One region of the Maricaulis sp. ABE4_448 genome, then DNA from elsewhere that is predicted to be linked to it. Evidence: predicted binding sites of a transcription regulator. Region 1 holds the regulator's gene; the other holds the start of a gene.

Region 1 (3,593 bases):
GGCGCGCAGGGAACGGCCGATCAGGCGCTGGATTTCCTGGGTGCGGCCGGACTGTTTGCCCGCCGCCGCCTCGCGGCGTCCCCGTGTGTGCGTGGCACGCGGCAGCATGCCGTACTCCGCCGTCACCCAGCCCTTGCCGCCACCGCGCAGCCACGGCGGAACACTGTCTTCGATACTGGCAGTGCACAGCACATGCGTACCGCCGAAGCGGGCCATGCAGGAGCCTTCGGCATAGACGGAAACACCGGCTTCCAGGCTGATCTCGCGCATTGCGTCACGGGCGCGTCCGAAGGGTCTCATGCATCTCTCCACGTCTTGATACCGGCCGCTCCTAGCGGCATGTGCGCATCGCTTCAAGCGCCGCGGCAGGGATCGCAGACAGGAATAGAGAATTGAACCGGCGCAAAGCGGCGATTAATTGAGAGGCATGGCTGATATGCGACCCGAATCGACCCTGGCGGCCCTGGACGGACGGATGCGCACGATCTTTCGCGAGATCGTGGAAGCCTATCTGCGCTCCGGTGAGCCCGTCGGTTCGCGCACCCTGTCGCAGACCGGCAATCTGTCACTGTCGCCGGCCTCGATCCGCAACACCATGGCCGACCTGGCGCATATGGGCCTGCTGACCGCACCGCATTCCAGCGCCGGCCGCATGCCGACCCATGCCGGTCTGCGCCTGTTCGTCGACGGGCTGTTGCAGGTCGGCCAGCTGACCGAGGACGAGCGCAAGGCGATCGAAGGCAAGGTGACGCGTACCGGCCGGACCCAGCAGGACCTCTTGTCCGAAGCCTCCTCCCTGCTGTCGGGCCTGGCGGGCGGCGCCGGCCTGGTGGTTACGCCCAAGCGCGAAGCCCCGCTGCGGCATGTCGAATTCGTGCCGCTCTCCCCGCAGGAAGTGCTGGCCGTGCTCGTCTTCGAGGACGGCACGGTGGAGAACCGGCTGATGCACGCGCCGGACGGCATGCCGCCGGTCACACTGATCGAGGCCGGCAATTATCTTTCGGCCCGGCTGAAGGGACGCTCGCTTGCCGAGGCGCGCAAGGCGATCGAGGCCGAGATCGCCCAGCGCCGCTCGCAGCTGGACAGCGCCGCCGAGGACCTCGTCAAGCAGGGCCTGGCCGACTGGTCCGGCGGCTCGGCCGAGCGCGCCCTGATCGTGCGCGGCCAGGCGCGGCTGCTGGAAAGTGTCGATGCCGCCGGCGATCTGGAACGCATCCGCCTGCTGTTCGAGGACATCGAGCGCAAGGAAGAGCTGATCACCCTGCTGGACAAGGCCCGCGACGGCGATGGCGTGCGCCTGTTCATCGGAGCCGAGAACCCGCTCTTCAGTCTGTCGGGTTCAAGCGTGATCGTGGCTCCCTATATGAACTCGGAACAGGAAATCATCGGGGCGCTGGGTGTAATTGGCCCCACCCGTTTGAACTATGCGCGTGTTATCCCCCTGGTTGACTACACCGCACGCGTTGTCGGGCAGATCCTCGACGGCGCGCGATCTTGAGAGTGAAGACGAATGAGCGAGACCGACAAGACCCCGCAGGACGAGCTGGACATGGACGCCTCGAAGAATCCCGAGGCGGCAGCCGAAGGCGATGAGGCGGATACCGGCGCGAGCGAAACCTCGACCGAGGATGTCATCGCCAAGCTGACCGCCGAAATCGACGCCTTGCGCGACGACAAGCTGCGCGCGCTGGCCGATGCCCAGAACACGCGGCGCCGGGCGGAGAAGGAAGTCGCCGATGCGCGCGCCTATTCCGTCTCCAGCTTTGCCAAGGACATTCTCGACGTGGCCGACAATCTCTCCCGCGCCGTGGGCGCTGTGGACGAGGCGGCCCTCGCCGATGCCCCGGACGCGGTGAAAAACCTCGTCGAAGGCGTGGCGATGACGGAAAAGGCGCTGCTATCCAAGATGGAGCGTCACGGGGTGAAGAAGATCGACCCGCAGCCGGGCGATGCCTTCAACCCGCATCATCACCAGGCCGTCGCCCAGATCCCGTCCGAGCACGCCAATGGCACGATCGCGGCCGTCATGCAGACCGGCTATCTGATCGGCGACCGCACCCTGCGCGCTGCCATGGTGGCCGTGTCCGCCGGCGGCGGCCATGGCGAGGGCGGAAGTCCCGGCGGCAATGGCGTCGACGTCACGGCCTGACCGGACCGCGGATCAAACATCGCCTGTTTTCGCCGGGCCCCCTCGCAAGGGGCGCGGCGGCAGTCCATGATAGCCGCGTGATGAAACGGGGTTGAAAATCATGTCGATGCTGCCGCAATGGGCGATGGACGCGCTGAACATCCTGACCCAGCTCTTCATCCTGGCGCTGGGGGCTGCGGCGCTGGCGATGATCGCCCTGTATATCGCCGACCGGGCCCAGACCGCCGATGCGGTGCGCCGCAACTATCCCCTGGTTGGCCGCTTCCGTAACCTGTTCACCACGCTGGGCGAGTTCTTCCGCCAGTATTTCTTCGCCATGGACCGGGAGGAACTGCCCTTCAACCGGGCCGAGCGCGACTGGGTTTACCGGTCGGCCCGGGGTGAGGGCGGCACCGTGCCGTTCGGCTCCACCAAGCCGATGGACAAGGTCGGTACGGCGCTCTTCGTCAATTGCGCCTTCCCGCTGCTCGACGATCATGCCGCCGCGACCGAACCCCTGCGCATCGGGCCGCATGCCCGCGCGCCTTATGATGCGCCCTCTTTCTTCAATATTTCCGGCATGAGCTATGGCGCCCTGTCGAAGCCGGCGGTGCAGGCGCTCTCGCGTGGCGCCGCGAAGGCGGGGATCTGGCTGAACACCGGCGAGGGCGGGCTCTCGCCCTGGCACCTGGAAGGTGGCTGCGACATCGTCTTCCAGATCGGCACCGCCAAGTATGGCGTGCGCAATGCAGCCGGCGGACTGGATGACCAGCGCCTGCGCGACATGGCGGCCATAGAGGCTGTGAAAATGTTCGAGCTGAAGCTCTCCCAGGGCGCCAAGCCGGGCAAGGGCGGCATCCTGCCGGCAGAGAAGGTGACGGCGGAAGTCGCGGAGATCCGGGGCATTCCGGTCGGCGCGGCCTCGATCTCGCCGAACCGCCACCCCGAATTCGACGATGTCGACGGCCTCCTAGACATGATCGGGCATATCCGCGAGGTCACCGGCAAGCCGGTGGGGCTGAAGGCAGTGATCGGCGCCTATGGCTGGATCGAGGATATGTGCGAGGCGATCACGCGCCGCGGTGCCGAATGCGCGCCGGATTTCTTCACCATCGACAGCGGCGATGGCGGCACGGGCGCAGCGCCGATGGCGCTGATGGACAATGTCGGCCTGACGATCCGCGAGAGCCTGCCCATGGTGGTCGATATTCTCGAGCGCTACGGCCTGCGCGACCGGGTGCGGGTGATCGCGACCGGCAAGCTGCTCGTTCCCGGCGCGGTTGCCTGGGCCCTGGCAGCGGGCGCCGATTTCGTGCAGTGCGGCCGCGGTTTCATGTTCTCGCTAGGCTGTATCCAGGCGATGAAATGCCATCGCAATACCTGCCCGACCGGTGTCACCACGCACGACAAGCGCCTGCAGCGCGGTCTCGTGGTCACTGACAAGGCCGAACGCGTCGCGCGCTAT
Region 2 (3,593 bases), on a different contig from region 1:
CCTTGCGGTCCTGGCCGGTGAGGCGGCGTACAATCTGCACGCAGCGGAACAGGAGAAGATTGTCGACCTCGGTCATCACGCCGGCCTCTTCCGCGGCGGCGATGAAGGAAGCCGGTGTCAGCACACGACCGGTCGCATCGCGCAGCCGGGTATAGCCCTCATAGAAGGCGACGCGGCGTTGCGGCAGCGTAACGACGGGCTGGAGATAGAGATCGACCCGGTTGGCGCTGAGCGCATCACGTACGGTGTCGATATCGGTCGAGCCACCGCTCGCGGCTTGTCCGGCACCGGTGCGGGTATCGACCTCGCGCGGACCGCCGACACGGCGGACCAGGTCTTCCAGCACCTTCACCTCATGCACCAGCGCATTGTCGCGCTCGACCGCTTCGGCGCGCAGATCGTCGGTGATTGCGTCGATCCGCTTCTGGGCCGCTTGAAATTCCTCGGCGAGTGCCAGATTGGAGGCCTTGAGGCTGTGGATTTCCTTTTCCAGCACTCGACGCTCCTGCGAGCGCGACGCTGCGGAATGGGCCATTCCGGCCACGATGAAGACAATCGCTCCCATCATCCAGGCAGTCATGCCCGACATCAGGCCGAGCCGCTCGAAACCGATCGCGGCCACGGTCGCGATGGCGACGTAGGTCATGAGGATAAGAATATCGAGCGCGCGGGGCATGCTGGCCTTCCGATGCAGCGAATCGTCACGAATGCTTGAAGGTTAATCTGCGTCGCTGCCGGTTGTCGTTTGGTTAACGAAGGTAAACCCTAACTCGGGATATCTATCCAACATATTGATCTTTATTGGAATGCATAAACTAAAACGGCCCGCCGAAGCGGGCCGCTTGAATGTCTTTCCTCCCCAACCTGTTGGGGAGGGGAACCGCGAAGCGGTGGAGGGGCCGCCGCCGTAGCGGCGGAATACCTTGGGCCGGCACTTTTCGCGGCCTGTGGCCGCGCCCCCTTCGACCCGATGCGCCGCATCGGCCCACTTCCCCACTGGCGTGGGGAAGAAACCCCTAAGAAGTCGTGTGGGGACGGATCAGGATTTCCACGCGGCGGTTCTGCTGGCGGCCCGACGGCGTGTCATTCGACGCGATCGGCGAGCGCTCGCCCATGCCGGCAACATAGAAACGGTCGCGCATCACACCCTGGGCGATCAGGTAGTTGGCAACAGACAGCGCCCGGTTCTCCGAAAGCGTCTGGTTGTAGTCCGCCGGACCGGTCGAGTCGGCATGTCCGACCACGTCCACATAGGTCGCCGGATAGCGGTTCAGCACCGTCGAGACGTCGCTCAGAATGCCGTAGAACTGGCCCTGGATGTCGGACGAATTGGTGGCAAAGGTGACATCGCCCGGCATGATCAGGCGAAGATCATTGCCTTCACGGCGCACGCCCACGCCGGTATCGCTCAGCGCCTCGCGCATGGCCGTCTCCTGACGGTCCATGTAATTGCCGATGGCACCGCCGGCCAGCGCACCGACACCGGCGCCGATCAGGGCGTTGGTGCGACCTTCCTCGCTGTCATTGGTATTGGTGAGATAGCCCAGGGCCGCGCCTGCGGCGGCACCCAGGAGCACGCCGCGCCCGGTGTAATTGGGGCGGGTCTCGCCGGTATAGGGATCAGTGGTGGTGCAGGCGGTTACCGCCAGCGCCGCCAGGCTCGTGACGACTGCAGTGCGAAGTTTCATCGGGTTTCCCTCTCAGCTACGCAACCGGTTGCGATCATAACCTGAAATGTGACAGGCGTTGCAACGTCGGATGTATGGTCCATCAGATGAACGCGCGATGACCGGGATTCGTTCGCGCGGTGCTGCGCGCAATCGCATTTTTTGCAATCAGCGCCTCTTGACGCTCCGGGTCCTGCCCCTTATCTGCCCGCTGTTAGCAGTCGGCCAAGGTGAGTGCTAAACCGCGGCCCTGCCAGGAACCACAGTCCTCTTTTTGGAGATAGACCAAGATGACCTTTCGTCCTCTGCACGACCGCGTGCTGGTGAAGCGCGTCGAAGAAGAGTCCACGACCAAGGGCGGGATCATCATCCCGGATACGGCCAAGGAAAAGCCCCAGGAAGGCGAAATCGTCGCCGTCGGCGGCGGCGCGATCAAGGAAGACGGCTCGGTCCGTCCGCTCGACGTGAAAGCCGGTGACCGCATCCTGTTCGGCAAGTGGTCGGGCACCGAAGTCACGCTGAACGGCGAAGAACTCCTGATCATGAAAGAATCCGACATCCTCGGCATCATGGGCGCCTAAGGCGGCCGCTCTTCCGAAGATCCCTCGAGACATCCAACACACAGGAATAAAGCAATGGCTGCTAAAGACGTACATTTCGGCACCGATGCCCGCGAACGCATGCTGCGCGGCGTCGACATCCTCGCCAACGCCGTGAAAGTCACGCTCGGCCCGAAAGGCCGCAATGTCGTGATCGAGAAGTCCTTCGGCGCTCCGCGCACCACGAAGGACGGCGTCTCCGTCGCGAAGGAAATCGAACTGGCCGACAAGTTCGAGAACATGGGCGCGCAAATGCTGCGCGAAGTGGCCTCGAAGACGAATGACGTCGCCGGCGACGGCACCACGACCGCCACGGTCCTGGCCCAGTCCATCGTCCGCGAAGGCATGAAGTCGGTTGCCGCCGGCATGAACCCGATGGACCTGAAGCGCGGTATCGACAAGGCCGTCGCCCTGGTCATCGAGGACATCAAGTCGATCGCCACCCCGATCAAGGGCTCTGACGAAGTCGCCCAGGTCGGCACCATCTCCGCCAACGGCGCCACGGAAATCGGCGAGATGATCGCCAAGGCCATGGCCAAGGTCGGCAATGAAGGCGTGATCACGGTCGAGGAAGCCAAGTCTCTCGAGACCGAGCTGGATGTCGTCGAAGGCATGCAGTTCGACCGCGGCTACCTGTCGCCCTACTTCATCACCGATGCCGACAAGATGCAGGCCGAGCTGGAAGAGCCCTACATCCTGCTCTTCGAAAAGAAGCTGACCTCGCTGCAGCCGATGCTGCCGATCCTGGAATCGGTGGTGCAGTCCGGCCGTCCGCTGCTGATCATCGCGGAAGATGTCGAAGGCGAAGCGCTGGCCACCCTCGTGGTCAACAAGCTGCGCGGTGGCCTGAAGATCGCCGCCGTGAAGGCTCCGGGCTTCGGCGATCGCCGCAAGGCCATGCTGGAAGACATCGCCATCCTGACCGGCGGCCAGGTCATCTCTGAAGACCTCGGCATCAAGCTGGAAACGGTGACGCTCGACATGCTGGGCTCGGCCAAGCGCGTCAACATCACCAAGGATGACACGACGATCGTCGACGGCGTTGGCGCCAAGGCCGACATCGAGGCCCGCGTCGGCCAGATCCGCCGCCAGGTCGAGGAAACCACTTCGGACTATGATCGCGAGAAGCTGCAGGAACGCCTGGCGAAGCTCGCCGGCGGTGTCGCCGTGATCAAGGTCGGCGGTGCCACCGAGATCGAAGTGAAAGAAAAGAAGGACCGCGTTGACGACGCCCTGAACGCCACCCGCGCTGCGGTGGAAGAAGGCATCGTGCCGGGCGGCGGCGTCGCCCTGCTGAAGGCCTCGGCCAAGCTGGCCGGCCTGGAAG

Evidence for each region. The regulator HrcA, encoded in region 1, represses chaperone genes, less so after heat shock. The targets are predictions, from matches to a motif close to GTTAGCANTCNNNNNNNNNGANTGCTAAC.
Region 2: the regulator HrcA is predicted to act here: its motif matches at 1,881-1,909, upstream of groES (co-chaperone GroES).

What each region holds. Positions count from the first base shown of each region.
Region 1 covers NZ_JBSWXX010000001.1:200,387-203,979, reverse strand. The annotation lists gene rph (ribonuclease PH) at 1-300, opposite strand, end outside; gene hrcA (heat-inducible transcriptional repressor HrcA) at 437-1,498, shown strand; gene grpE (nucleotide exchange factor GrpE) at 1,511-2,149, shown strand; gene ACXAJV_RS01050 (FMN-binding glutamate synthase family protein) at 2,256-3,593, shown strand, end outside.
Region 2 covers NZ_JBSWXX010000004.1:468,218-471,810, reverse strand. The annotation lists gene ACXAJV_RS13705 (EAL domain-containing protein) at 1-676, opposite strand, end outside; gene ACXAJV_RS13700 (YiaD family glycine zipper/OmpA-like lipoprotein) at 1,017-1,688, opposite strand; gene groES (co-chaperone GroES) at 1,958-2,248, shown strand; gene groL (chaperonin GroEL) at 2,303-3,593, shown strand, end outside.